2 regions of the Neptunomonas phycophila genome follow, and region 2 is predicted to be linked to the other one. Evidence: predicted binding sites of a transcription regulator. Region 2 holds the regulator's gene; the other holds the start of a gene.
The links. The regulator PhoB, encoded in region 2, activates phosphate uptake and scavenging genes when phosphate is short. The targets are predictions, from matches to a motif close to TGTCATANNNNTGTCANA.
Positions count from the first base shown of each region.

Region 1 (7,495 bases), on a different contig from region 2:
ACGCTCGTTCATCAATTTTGCGCGTAATTCTGGCATACGCGCTTGAGCAATATCTTTTGCTAACAGCTTAAGATCAGAACTGATATGCGCTCTGTAAAACGATTGTAATGAGGCAAGATTTCTCCAAGCTGGCGGCATGTGGTCTATCCGATTAACCATGCCTCCAACTGCATCATCTACCATATATTTGATGATACCGATCCCACTCAAGATAAGACGAGACAAACACATAGGGCAGGGTTCTAGAGAAACAACTAATTTCAGTTCATCTGGCTCATATTTTGAGCGATAAGACGCTTCATATAGGTCCAGCAATTTCATTTCGGCATGGCCAGAGGAGCAAAACCCATCAGAAAAAACGGCATTTTGAGAAAAAATCAACGGGGCTCCGTCAGGGTCCAACAAAATAGCACCTACCCCATAATCACCATTTTTTAGCGCCGAAAAAGCCAACTGGCAGCATTGAAGCCCTACAGCATCATCTCTGAACTCAGGGTCAGGTTTGTAGGCAGAAAGGCGCTCTTCGATGTGTGAAAAATCCATATTACTTCCTTGTTTTGCCTATGCCAGGCTTACCAGAGCGACAGCTGTTGCTGCAAATCCGTGCTCTGCTTAGTTAACCGGTACCCAATGCCCAATAAACGCACAGGTTTTTGTGAACGATGCCAAGCCTGAACTAATAAAGGCGAAAATAAGGCCTCGTCTTCATAGGTGACTTGTTGTTCGATGGTGGTTTGCGTGAAGTCATGAAACTTTACCTTAACAAAACACCCTGCCACGGCAGCTTCAGAGCGATATTTGCTGTAGCGCTGCTGTAGTTCACCGCATAATAGGGGTATTTTGGCACAACATTCGTCCAAGGTCATCAAATCCTCAGCAAAGGTGTGCTCAACGCTAATGGATTTTCGCTCTCGTTCATTTGTTACCGGCCTATGATCAATGCCTCGGCTTAAATGATATAGACGCTCACCGAATTGCCCAAAATGCTCTCTTAGCTCATGAAGTGGTATTCCTTTTACATCATCGCAAGTAAATATGGACATAGCGTGTAAGCGCTCAGCTGTCTTCTTTCCCACGCCATGCAATTTATTGACCGGTAAAGTAGCTAAAAACGCCTCCACATCATTAGGGGCTATTACACATAAACCATTAGGCTTATTCCAATCACTGGCTATTTTTGCCAGAAACTTATTGGGGGCGACTCCGGCTGAAATTGTGATGCCTGTTTTTTCAGCGACTTGGGCCCGCAACCATTGCGCAATTCGAGTCCCGCTACCCGAGAACAAATTACAAGCTGATACATCCAAATAAGCTTCATCCAACGACAAAGGCTCTATAAGATCGGTCACTTCTTGATAAATAGACATAATTTGGGCTGATACTTCCCGGTACTTAGCCATATGCCCGGGGATCACTTTTAGATCAGGACACAATCGCAAAGCCGTCTTTGTTGGCATTGCAGAGCGCACACCAAACCCTCGAGCGATATAGTTACACGTTGCTATAACGCCACGGCGATCGGAATGCCCCCCTACCGCTAAAGGGATATCCCGGTAATCTGGATTATCGCGCATCTCAACCGCTGCAAAAAAACAGTCACAATCGCAATGAATTATCTTTCTCATCAAGCCCACCAACCACTGGATATAAAAACAGTACCATTAAGTAAATAGTTTCTCAATCGCCGACTAGGCGTCACCTAACTGTCATCTTTATGTCAGCACATCGTCATATACTTGCCATAATCTTCTCGACCATGTTGTTAAGCTACAGGGTCCTCCGATGATCAATGTTGAACAGGTGCTCACATCTAAGTTTCCTTCTTTTACGAATAAACCGGCGCCTTTACGTAACTCCACGCTTTTTTGCTTACGCAAATTGATTCATGAAGACGAAATCAATCGTTTTCTACGCGAACACGAGGAAAAAACAGGGTTTGAATTTGTTGATTGCGTTCTTGATTACTTTAACTTTGGATACACGCTCAGCAATAAGGATCGACTCAACATCCCATCAACCGGACGCGTTGTCATCGTTGCAAACCACCCTCTTGGAGCCTTAGATGGTTTAGCTTTATTAAAAATGGTGGGAGAAGTCAGGCGTGATGTACGTATTGTTGCTAACGATGTATTAAGCCATTTTGATCAGCTCAACTCATTGTTTTTACCAGTCGACAACCTCGGTAAAAGCACTATGAAGCGAGACATTGCTCGTATAGTCAACTCACTACGAAACGAAGAAGCTATCATAGTCTTCCCCGCTGGCGAAGTATCGCGAGCAGGAGTAACAGGCATTAAAGACGGCAAATGGAATAGTGGCTTTTTACGCTTTGCTAAAAAGGCCAACGCACCCATTCTGCCTGTTTACGTGGGTGGCAAAAACTCTCCCTTGTTTTATGGTATTTCCTATCTAAACAAATCAATGTCAGCACTACTGCTGGCTCATGAAATGTTTAACAAACAATCGGTAACTCTACCTATCAGAATCGGCGAGCCTATTCCCAGCAGCCAAATAGATAGCATTCCTCTTTCATTTAACGAGAAAGCCAAGTTACTGCGCAAGCATTTATACCGAATCGCAAAGCGCAAAAGTCCGCTATTCGTTACAGAAAAAACGATCGCACATCCGCAAGACAGGCAAGCGCTAAAACAAGAGCTAAAATCCGCCGAGCTCTTAGGCGAAACATCCGATGGGAAAAAGATCTTTCTTTTTGACCATCAACCCGATTCAGCTGTCATGCAAGAAATAGGGCGTTTACGTGAAGTCTCATTTCGCTGCGTTGGTGAAGGTACCGGACGTAATAAGGACCTTGATAAATATGATCACTATTATCGCCACCTTATCTTATGGGATGAAGATGACTTAGAAATAGCAGGGGCTTACCGTCTAGCCGAAGCTCACAAGCTTGTCTTTGATAAAAGCAGCCCACTCTATAGCGCTAGCCTATTTCAATACTCTGATGCCATGCTCCCCTATTACGAGCAAGGGATAGAATTAGGAAGAAGCTTTGTTCAGCCTAAGTATTGGGGGAAACGTAGCCTAGAGTACTTATGGTACGGTATCGGCGCTTATCTCAAGAAAAACCCCGATGTTCGATACATGTTCGGCCCTGTTAGCCTTAGCAATAGTTACCCTAAGTCGGCTAAAGATTTACTAGTCTGGTTTTATCAACATTATTTTGATGATACCGAGCTACTGGCTAAAGCTAATTCCCCCTACCGAATCAGCGCAGAGGTAGCCGATAATATCTTCACATTGTTTGATGGTAATGATTATAAAGCTGACTTCAAACGCTTACGTGAGCAACTTGATTATTTGGGTGCTTCCGTCCCCACATTGTTTAAGCAGTATAGCGAACTGTGTGAAACCGGCGGCGTGCGTTTTTTAGACTTTGGAGTAGACGCCAGCTTTAATTACTGTGTCGATGGGTTAGTCTTGGTAGATATGCACTATTTAAAACCAAAAAAACGAGCTAAGTACATGCAAGAGAATCGCACACCAAAAACCAGCAGTCTTGAGTTATTACAAGCATCCTCTGAGTAATCCAGCAGAGAGCACTTACAAGCCAATTACCATTTACCCAACCAGCGCCCTTGTGACAGACACACGGGCGCTTTCTTTCGACTGCTTAGCGCGTTACTCTTAATCCTTCCTATGATTTAGAAAACGACTATGACCCCATTTGTAATTGTTATTTTATGCGCTCTTCTGATTTACAGCCTGTTTTGGCTAAAGCGCCAACCGGCAGCACAACGACCAAGAGCCACGTTAAAACTACTGTTTATCATTGCGGTGGTTCTCATCGTTATATTAACGATAACGGGCCGACTTCATTGGTTTGGAGCCGCCTTATTAACGGCTCTTATTTTTGTTAAAAAATATAGCTTTCTTCTTTTACGTGTTTTTCCATTTTTACGCACTCTATTGCGAGGAAAAACAAAGAAAACAGCTCAACAGCCCAATAATGGAAGCCTTTCTCGTCAAGAAGCGCTTGATATCTTAGGCGTACCTGAAGAGGCAAGCCACGCAGAGATTATTGCTGCGCATAAGCGCTTAATGCAAAAACTTCACCCAGACCAAGGCGGAAGTAATTTTTTAGCCAGTCAGATAAACCAAGCACGAGATACACTGCTTAAGGAATAACGTTACTCAGATCGTTCCAGCGCTAATGAGGCATTACCAAAGATCTCACTATAGCCATACGGCACAAGAGCCCCTTTAGCGCTACGCTGCATAACAAGTATTGTTTGTTGAGCTAGCCCATTAACAGAGACGAAGTTCAACTCTAAACGGCCACTTTTATTCAACTGCCAATTACCTTCTAAAATACTCAAAGGTTGTCCATTGCGGTAATCAACCAATAGTTTTGCTTGATGACCCGCTAATAAGTCCAACACAACAAATGATTCATCAGGAGCTAGGTCATTACTGTAACGCCCCGGAAGCGACCTACTCATTAAGTCTCCCTCGCGCGCGCAGCCTTTGAGCACTTTACCATCGAGGTTAACTTCAGCTACCAAGGGATACCACGCCCCTACCGCATCACGACAAGTTTGGCGCCTAAACTGCATTTCGAGATCATGAGTGCGTCCTTTAATACCTGTAATACTCGACTGCCAAGTAAAAGGTAAGCTGGGAGATTCTGAAATAGGGAAGGTCATTGATCGCAATTCATGAATAATTTCGACTCGTATATGATCGCCAAAGACATCGGCAACCCACACTGGATTCACACCGCCTGCCCGGTACTCTACATTTCGTAAATCAGTATTGCAGGCTTTACTCCCACCACCAGCTAGGTTGACACCGTATAGATTCCACGCCAGATCGACCTGCTGATAGGCCCAAAGCTCCATATAAACTGGCAAACGACTTGTAGGGGATTGTTCATTGTATCGTCGCGATAATAAGCCAGATGTATCAACTAATTGTCGTTTAGTTTGGCTAAAACAGGGCGTGATTGTAAAACCATCATCATCTTTTATAACAGCGCCACGTATAAACTCGTAAGGCTTGTCACTATCCACACTTGGCTTGATAGGAGAACAAGCAGACAAAAAGAACAAAGGTAGTAATAAGTAAAACGGGCCGGATAAATTACGCTTCATTGTTGACGAAACCCAAGGTTTGTATCATAAATAAAATAAACTATAAGAATAATACAGGTAAAGCCATGTCAAGGCCCTCTGAATTTGATAGGCAAGAAGTACTCGATAAAGCCATGCATGTTTTCTGGAGCACAGGTTATTCTGCCACTTCAATTAACCGGCTTGTTGATGCGACTGAGCTTCAGCCTGGCTCGCTATACGGTGCCTTCAAAAGTAAGAAAGGACTGTTTTTAGAAGTCATTGATGTTTATGCGAATCGAAGCTTAGCACGAATCAGATCCTGCCTAACGACCTCTCCAAATGCAATCGATGGAATCGAACAGCTATTCCTTAAAATAGCGGAAGAAATGAAGCACGACAACACAGGCAAAGGCTGCCTTATGGTGAATACCTTACTAGAGCTTGCTCATCGCAATGACGAAATAGTCAAAAAAGTTATCGCCTACTTAAGCCTAATAGAAAGCCTTATCAAAGATGCGCTTTTACAAGCAAGACAAAACGGTGAAATAGACAAGCGTGCGAATTGCACCGGCCTTGCCAAGACGCTGGTCGCAAGTATCTGGGGGTTACGCGTAATGAGCGCGACTAATCCCTCATCTGAAACTTATGACGCTACCGTTCAAAACTTTATGAAGATGATTCCTAGAATCTAGCTTGTCTCTTTTTTGATACACCACAAGCCCTTGATTTGTAAGGACTAGACTCTAGCAACACCACCTATGTATCCATATAGATACACTATTAAACACGCACAACAGCTTCCCTCAAAAACAAAAAACATAAACCACTGATTTATAATACATTTTCAAATAATGGAACGCTTTTTGATACACTCTTTTGTAGTATCGGAAGGAGAATAAATAATGCGCTTTATCACAGTAGCGTTGAGCACGGTTTTGGTTAGCAATATTTGTCTGTCAAACGCAATGATGGCGAATGCTTCTACACAAAAAGACCAAGATGGTACTCATAAAGTACAGGCTCAAAAAAAGCACTTACTGAAAAAATTAGACAGAAATAATGATCAGCGCCTTAGCTTTATTGAAGCCATGGAGGATCTAAATTTCGCAGAAAACTTTCTTGAACTCGACCTAAATAAGGATGGATATATAAGCAGCCAAGAACTCAACGCACCTCAATCAATGATAACCGGCCAACTGAAACACCTACTCGGTAGCACGGCGCTAATACAGCTCTGATTGAAGGCAGACCTACCTTTTCCTTGCGAGCCTCACGGCTCGCTTAACCTATGAGGAGAAACACTGCATAATTCATTTATTTCCTGAAAGAAGTCTAACAATGTCCTTTAATGCATTTTGGCAACCTCGGTCCCTCAAACGATTAGTGATGATTGCGTTTATACTTATCATCACCCCCATTGGCTTTATGCTCTATAAAACCAGTGACGTTCTCGAAGCTCAACTGCAACTTAGCTACCTTCAAACCCAGAACGCTATTGAGATGAGCCAACAAGGTAGTCTCTTAGAACGCAGTGCAGAAGACATAGTGCGCTCGGCCAACCAATATCAAATTGTGCAATCAGATACATTAAGAGAAAGGCTTAATGAACAAATAAACGCGTTTCGGAATTTACTAGCAGTTCAAACTTTTTTAACTGAAAAAAACACGACGCTGGTTAAATTTACTCAAATTTTAAACAATATAGAAAACAACCCAGCCTCGGAGTTTATTAATGATTTACCATTAATGAGCCGCGAATTGGCTGAACTCAACGTAAAGGAGATGGGAGTTCGTTTCTCAGAACTTCAGGAAAACGCCAAACTAACTCGCAACGCACTGTGGATCCAAACTGGTCTGTTAATATTCGCCACCCTCATTTTGATGCTGCTACTATCGACAATTATTTCTAAACCAATAGCCGGACTCATCACTCGAATTAAAGCCATTGGACGTCGTGAACCGCTACCCAACACTCCTCTAAAAGGCCCAGCTGAAATCATGCAGCTTGATGAACAACTGCAATGGCTAGACACACACTTAACGGAGCTTGAAGCGGCCAAAGGTCAATTCATACAACACATATCTCACGAGCTAAAAACACCACTGACCACAATCAGAGAAGGTGCCGATTTACTTGAAGAGCAAGTCCCTGGCCCACTTAACAATAGACAAACACACGTAGTGTCTCTAATAAGAAACAGTAGCTTAAACCTTCAATCATTAATTGAACAACTGTTAGACTATAACCAGCTCCAACAGTCTTACACTCTGAAAAAAGATAAAGTAAATATACAAAAGCTGGTGATGTCTTCACTCTCTTCTTTACAATTATTAATAGCCGAAAAAGATCTCACGGTTACCGTGCCCGAAAGCGCCCCCATAATTGAAGTTGATCGATCAATGTTGCAAAGAGTAGTAAACAATTT
Region 1 is NZ_MRCI01000001.1:1,075,814-1,083,308, reverse strand. Features, by position in the region: gene BS617_RS04920 (cytidine/deoxycytidylate deaminase family protein) at 1-543, opposite strand, end outside; gene dinB (DNA polymerase IV) at 573-1,625, opposite strand; gene olsF (bifunctional ornithine lipid synthase OlsF) at 1,783-3,543, shown strand; gene BS617_RS04905 (DnaJ domain-containing protein) at 3,673-4,143, shown strand; gene BS617_RS04900 (hypothetical protein) at 4,146-5,108, opposite strand; gene BS617_RS04895 (TetR/AcrR family transcriptional regulator) at 5,174-5,761, shown strand; gene BS617_RS17990 (EF-hand domain-containing protein) at 5,972-6,307, shown strand; gene BS617_RS04885 (sensor histidine kinase) at 6,408-7,495, shown strand, end outside.
Region 1: olsF (bifunctional ornithine lipid synthase OlsF) is a predicted target of PhoB. The motif match lies at 1,705-1,722, and genes of this name have one in related genera.

Region 2 (7,495 bases):
GCATAGGTTTGGGGAGGTCCTGGTCTAAAAAAGTCTCCAGATAACCTCGAATGACCGTTAATGGCGTGCGTAGCTCGTGAGAAGCGTTGGCCACAAAGTCTTGTCGGGTATGTTCCAAACGCACCAAACGAGTGATATCACGGGCTACTAACAGTCGGTCGCTAGCACCAAACTCTTTTATTTGGAACTGTAAGGTAGTGTCGTTGAGGACAGGGCTAGGTAGCTGCAGAGGGTCGTCATATTTACGTTTGTGGTAATAACGTATAAAGCGAGGATCACGCAACAAGTTCATAACCGGCATTCCACGGTCAGACACATGTTTAAAGCCTAATAAGCGTTCTGCAGCGCGGTTCCACCACTCTAAATTATTATGCTTATCAATAATAACAACGGCATCGGGTAGTGCTGCTGAAGAGCGTTGAAAGCGTTTGATGATCTCTTTTAGATCACTACGTTGCTTATGGTGACGCTTTTTAATTCGTGCTAAGTCATCAAAGATGTCGCCCCATATACCCTCGGCTTCGGGAACCTCAGAATCATATTTATGCAACCAGGTTTGCAGCCTTCCTATTTGGCGTAGTTGTAGAAAAATCCAAAGCCCTAACCCAGCAACCATTCCCCAGCTAACAGAGCCTATGAATAAGCCTACCGTTGCAGATACAGCGACAAATAAAAATAAACTGCCTACGGCGGCTTGGGGGACTCTCTGCATAGGGGATACAACTCGTGTTTAGGCTACTTGTGTCGAAAAACGATACCCAGTTCCTCGTACCGTTTGTACTAGGTGGTCATGTTCATTGCCTAACGCTTTGCGTAAGCGACGAATGTGAACATCTACTGTCCGTTCCTCAACATACACATTGCCGCCCCAAACCATATCCAACAATTGGCCGCGGGAGTAGGCACGATCTTGATGGGTCATAAAGAATTGCAATAATCGGAATTCAGTCGGCCCTAAATCGATGGCTTTGCCCTCGGCAGTTACACGGTGCGAGATAGGGTCAAGCGTTAAGCCTTCAACCGTCACTGGCTCTTCAATGCCTTTAGGCGTAGCACGGCGTAAAACAGCTTTTAATCGAGCTACCAGTTCGCGAGGAGAAAATGGCTTGGTGATATAGTCATCTACACCCGCTTCTAAGCCCTGTACTTTGTTTTCTTCTTCGCCTTTGGCCGTCAGCATGATAATGGGGATATCGGCAGTTGTTTCATCTTTGCGTAAGCGGCGGGCTAATTCAATGCCGCTGATGTTGGGCATCATCCAATCCAACAAAATCATATCAGGTTGTCGATCAATCACGATCGCGTGAGCATCGTTAGCATTTTCTGCTTCAATACACTCATAACCTGCCATTTCGAGTGCAACCGCGATCATTTCGCGGATGGGCGCCTCATCATCGACGATTAGCACTTGTTTGCTTGTAGACATGTCTAAGCCTCTACGCTTGTAATAAGTCGCGAGTATTACAGTATTTTATTATGACAAAAATGTTACAGCTGGCCACTAATTTGTCATAAAGTGTACGACAATCCCAACAAAGACCGCTAACTCGGCGTAATGGTTATTCAGAAAGGCGTTAAAGCACCGAGTGCGATCTCTATCCTTAATAAGATTTTGCTGATAAACAAAAAACACGCCGGCTATAACGATCCCTACATAGTAAGGCCACGTCATGCTTTCTAATGTGCCTACTAATAGTAAAACTAACAAAGTGGCGATCTGTAATAGCCCAATGATCCGCTTGTCCTGTTTGCCGAATAGGATAGCGGTCGATTTTACGCCGATTTTTATATCATCATCCCGATCTACCATGGCGTACATGGTGTCGTAAGCAACGGTCCAGAGCAGCTTAGCTAAGAAAATCAGCCAAGCAACCAATGGTAAAGTCTCGTCAACGGCAGTAAAGGCCATAGGGATAGCCCACCCAAAAGCCGCGCCAAGTACCACTTGGGGCAGGTGGGTATGGCGCTTCATAAAGGGATAAAGCGATGCTAACGCTAATGCGCCAAAAGACATCCAAATCGTCATGTGGTTAGTGAATAAAACTAGTACAAAAGCGAGCAGCATCAGCCCAGCAAACAGCATGAGCGCTTCTTTACTGCTAATTAGCCCGCGAGCTAAGGGGCGTTCAGCTGTTCGCTTTACATGTCCGTCGATATGCCGGTCGGCATAATCATTAATCACGCAGCCAGCTGAGCGCGTTATAAAGACCCCCGCAATAAAAATAATGAGCAAGCTAAGCGGAGGGACTCCGTCGGCCGCAATCCATAACGCCCAAAGCGTTGGCCAGAGTAGTAAGTAGCTCCCAATAGGCTTATTGAAGCGCGTAAGCTGGGTATAGATGGCTAAACGCTCACGTAAGGTTAGTGCAGGGCGAGGTGCGACATGAGACATGACAAAGGCCTTAAACTAATATCGAGAAGGACTGTAGTGTACTTGCTCAAGCGCCGGAAGAAAAACCTCAGCTACAAGCAAAGGCTTGTTCGATAAACGAAAGACAGAGCGTCTAGCCCACAATGTATGAGAATCTACCTGGATTGAAGTCGTTTGTAAGGGGCCGCGCCGCATAGTTGGATCACTGAATAGCACAGACCCTAGTGAGCGTTGGCCAATTAAGTGTAGTTGTCGTTCTCTGCCTGTCAGGGTACTGGCCGGGATCACTGAGCGAGCAAAAACCCAGGCCTCGTTCTGACCCTTGAGTATCACCTCGCGTATGAGTGCTTTGTGGCGCAGGGGGATTCCCAAAGCTTGTGCTTCACTAAGGCTTGGATACTGCCAAGCAAGGCTCAGTAATTGTACCGAAAACTGCTGATGGCTGGCTTTCACCAAATGTTGTGTCAGAGACCCTCTGTCCATTAGCCACGGCCGCCATACGGCGGGGGCATCGATGGCTGATAATCGAATACGTTCCTTCCATACGGGTGCCGGGAAGGCGGTATAGGGCGTTTGAAGTAATTTGGCGCGGATATCCACAAATCAGGTCCTTTATCTGAGGACGGTATTCTACGCTTAAGCGTCGGCTATCCCAAGCCTTGAGCGTTTGTTGCTGGAGGCGCGTCACATAATCGATTAGCATGCGCGGTATGAGTACAGACAAAGCACACAAAAATACAGCTGCCAGCGTTGAAGCGTTAACCCGTCGTTGGGTAAATACTATGGTCGTTGGACTTAACTTATGCCCTTTTGCAGCGCCGGTTGTGAGACAAGAGACCTTGCGTTATGCCGTAGTTGAAAGCGAAGACACCCGTTTAGCGTGTGAAGCGTTTGTTGACGAGTTGTTAGTTATTAATCAAGCCAATGAACGTGATATCGCTACTACGTTAGTCATCTTTCCCAATGCAGTAGCCGACTTTTATGAATACCTAGGGTTGCTTGATGAATGCCAACGTCTATTGACCCAAGCAAACCTTGAAGGCGTTTTTCAGCTGGCTAGTTTTCATCCTGGTTATTTATTTGCAGGGCCGCCAGAGGATGATCTCAGCCATTGGACCAACCGTTCCCCATACCCCATGATTCATATTATTCGTGAGGGCCAGATGGAGCAGGTGCTCAAACACATAGATGATCCCGAAGCTATACCAGAACGCAATATTGCACATTTGGAAGCGTTAGGACGGGATAAGCTGATTGAGCTATTCCCGCCGTTTAAGGACTACTGTTGATTGATAAGACGCGATTGTAGCGTGAAGCTAGCCCTAGGTTTTAGTCGCTTCCAATGGACAATCGTTTTCTGAAATAAAAAGCTAATGCATTGATGCTATTTGCGGGCTTACGCGGCTACTACAATGCAGTTGCGTGCCGTGTCCTTTGCGTTATAAAGCGCGCTATCGGCGCGTTCGACAAGCTCATGTGGGCTGTACGTTGTTGAGGGTGTTAAGGTACAAATACCTTGGCTAACGGTAACAACTAGCCCGGTACTAGAGCGCTCGTGTTTAATGCTCAATGCCTGTACCTGTTTACGAATGCGTTGCGCTACGAGCTCTGCTCCGGCTTTGTCTGTTTCGGGTAATAAAACAGCAAATTCTTCCCCACCGTAACGGCAGACAGAGTCATGTGAGCGGTTGACCGCATTTTCCATAGCACCGGCAATACGTCGTAAGCCGCTATCGCCCGCTAAATGGCCGTAGAGGTCATTAAACGCTTTAAAATGATCCACATCGACCATAATAAGTGACAAAGGCAGATTGCTGCGACTAGCACGTCGCCATTCCATTTCTAATAGTTTTTCAAACTCACGCCGGTTATTTACCCCCGTTAGCCCGTCGATACGAGCCGAACGTTCTAAGAAATCACGAGAGCGCTTTAATTCGAGCATCATGCCTACGCGTGCGCGGATAATACCTTCTGCTCGGCCTCTAACAATAAAGTCAGATGCGCCATGCGTGTATGCCTGCAACTCTTGCTGATCATCATTATCGGCATTGATGAGGGCGGTTGGTATAAAGCCGTGGTGGATCTTCTGAACGAGGTTTTGGCAGTTTAATAAAGTAGGGAGCCACTCGTCAGAACCATCAATTAACAATAAATCGGGCGTTTGTTCTTGGCTTAGAAGCTGCTTTCTTAAATCGCTTAAGGTTGCGGGTAATAAAATATTGTAGCGTGCTCTTAACGCGTCGATAGTTTTCCAGACCGTTTCGATACCATTTGGGGCAAATACAGCGATGGTATGATGGTCGGTATATTTACAGAACTCGCGAGAGTCATACTCAATTTCGGTCGCCGCGCCCTCAAAAAACGCTTGTAGATCTTCGGGGGCAGCTAAGCCTATTAACGTGCGCTTATCTTCTGCCACGATTGATGGAACGCGAGAGCTTACCCCACTGGCGGCCCACTGATCTTGCCAGGTATCGAGTTGCTCTTCACAGTCGATATCAATAGATAACTCGGTGGGTAGCCCCGCTTTTTGTAAGGCGTCAAAAATAATAGTGGGGCTAGCAATATCTTGTCCGTCAACCCAAAGGGCTTTATAAAAAAGATCTATAAAATTAAGCGCTTTTTCACGATCGATTTGCATTGCGGCTAATACGCATAAATTGGCAAAACGACTGTCTGGTCGCTCTGGAGGTAACGAAATAGGTACTTCTGGCGCATGGCCGCGCACAGCAAATACATCACTCGCCAGCTCTGAGAGGATATCGGCTGTATTGCCATATAGGCCTATATCTTGAGCATGCTCTACCAAACGAAACTCGACCTGATCCAGCAAATCCATTGCTTTTAATCGTTCGAATAACGCATAGCTGTACGGGCAATTTAAGTCGCCATATACGATGTAGCCGCTCATGAATATCTCCAGACTGTGTCGCTTATTGATAACGCGTGTTCTGGAATTAGCGGCAGAAAGGGAAAAAGGTTGAGTTGCTTAAGTGGGTTTGTGCAGGCTTCACGTATTTATAAGAATAGGGCTGCCGTTGGCAGCCCTATTGGAATTGCAAAGTTACGCTGGTTCTTCGTCGTCTTTATCCGTTGCGCCAGCAACTTCGCGCATTTCAGCGAGCGGCGCATGGCGGACGTCTGTGCCGCTAACTAGGTAGATGAGCTGTTCGGCGATGTTGCGCGAGTGGTCACCGATTCTCTCTAAGCTACGCAGTACCCAGATGACGTTCAGGCAGCTGGAGATAGCGCGCGAGTCTTCCATCATGTAGGTGACGATTGATCGCATAGCCGTGCGGTATTCCAAGTCGACGGCTTTGTCTTGTTTGGCGACGTGGTAAGCCAGTTCTGTATCGTTGCGGGCAAAGGCGGTGAGCACATCTTTTACCATGCTGCTAACGAGTGAACCAATGTGACGGACTTCTTGGTAGCCGCGCTGTGAGTCGCCTTCTTCTACTAGCTCGATGGCGTGTCGGCAGATGCGGCTGGCTTCATCACCCATGCGCTCAAGGTCGTTGACCGCTTTAGAGATGGCAACGATCAAGCGTAGGTCGCTGGCAGCGGGTTGGCGGCGCGCGATGATCATGGTGCAACGCTCGTCGATCATTAATTCCATGTCGTTGGTTTGACGATCGACGCGGCGTGACTTTTCAGCTAATTCGGCATCACCTGTTAACAAGGCTTTTACGGCATCATGCACTTGTCGTTCTACAATGCCGCCCATGGTTAGCAGTTCAGTACGGATGAGTTCTAGCTCGTCATTAAACTGCTGTGAAATGTGTGTTGAGTAGCTATCTTTATTGAGTTCCACAATGGTACTCCTCAATTAGTGTCAATATCTGCATGGTGTTAGTAGGCGGTAGGTTTTATCCGTATCGGCCTGTGATGTAATCTTCCGTTTGCTTCTTCTCGGGGTTCGTGAAGAGGGTATCGGTAACACCAAACTCGATTAAATCACCCATATACATGAATGCAGTATAGTCAGAAACACGCGCAGCCTGTTGCATATTGTGCGTTACAATGACGATGGTAAAGTCATTCTTAAGCTCGTGAATGAGTTCTTCAATTTTAAGCGTTGAAATAGGGTCAAGAGCAGAAGCGGGTTCGTCTAGTAGTAACACTTCTGGTTTTACCGCGATGGTACGCGCGATAACCAAACGTTGCTGCTGACCACCTGACATGCCCAATGCGCTTTCGTGTAGGCGGTCCTTTACCTCATCCCACAAGGCGGCTGAGCGCAGCGCCCATTCGACGGTTTCGTCGATATCACGCTTCTTTTTAATCCCTTGAATACGTAAACCATAGGCTACGTTTTCATAGATAGACTTTGGAAACGGGTTTGGTTTTTGAAACACCATGCCCACGCGGCGGCGCAGATCAGCTACTTCAACTGTGCGGTCGTAGATATTTTGGTTATCTAACACTATCTCACCGGTGATGTTGCAGCTATCCACCAGGTCGTTCATGCGGTTAAAACAGCGTAACAGGGTTGATTTACCGCAACCGGATGGTCCGATGAAGGCTGTTACGCGCTTTTTCGGAATGGTCATGTTGATGCCGTGCAGGGCTTCTTTTTCGCCGTAGCTAAGACGTAGGTCGTTAACATGGAGGGCAATCGTTTCACTTTCCAAAGAAAGCTGGCGGTCGTCACGCTGCAACGATGAAATATCCATACGGTGAGTTTTCGCGTTTGTAGTCATAATCAATAAACCTTTAATTCAGTCGTTCTACAGCGTTACATTTCTAACGATTTATATTTTTCACGTAGGTGGTTTCGGATCTGCACAGCACTGATGTTCAGTAGGGCGATCACGACCACCAGCAAGAAGGCGGTGGCATATACCAGCGGACGAGCCGCTTCTACGTTTGGACTTTGGAAACCGACATCATAAATGTGGAAGCCTAAGTGCATAAACTTTTGGTCTAAATGTAGGAAAGGATAGTTCATATCCAAGGGTAAGCTCGGTGCTAGTTTGACTACGCCTACCAACATCAAAGGTGCTACTTCCCCGGCAGCACGCGCTATGGCAAGGATTACACCGGTCATCATCGCAGGGCTGGCCATAGGTAAGACGACTTTCCATAGTGTCTCTGCTTTGGTAGCTCCCAATGCAAGTGATCCTT
Region 2 is NZ_MRCI01000003.1:204,930-212,424, forward strand. Features, by position in the region: gene phoR (phosphate regulon sensor histidine kinase PhoR) at 1-712, opposite strand, end outside; gene phoB (phosphate regulon transcriptional regulator PhoB) at 731-1,426, opposite strand; gene ubiA (4-hydroxybenzoate octaprenyltransferase) at 1,502-2,392, opposite strand; gene BS617_RS16465 (chorismate--pyruvate lyase family protein) at 2,408-2,971, opposite strand; gene BS617_RS16470 (DUF1415 domain-containing protein) at 3,082-3,660, shown strand; gene BS617_RS16475 (diguanylate cyclase domain-containing protein) at 3,768-5,282, opposite strand; gene phoU (phosphate signaling complex protein PhoU) at 5,436-6,182, opposite strand; gene pstB (phosphate ABC transporter ATP-binding protein PstB) at 6,238-7,071, opposite strand; gene pstA (phosphate ABC transporter permease PstA) at 7,107-7,495, opposite strand, start outside.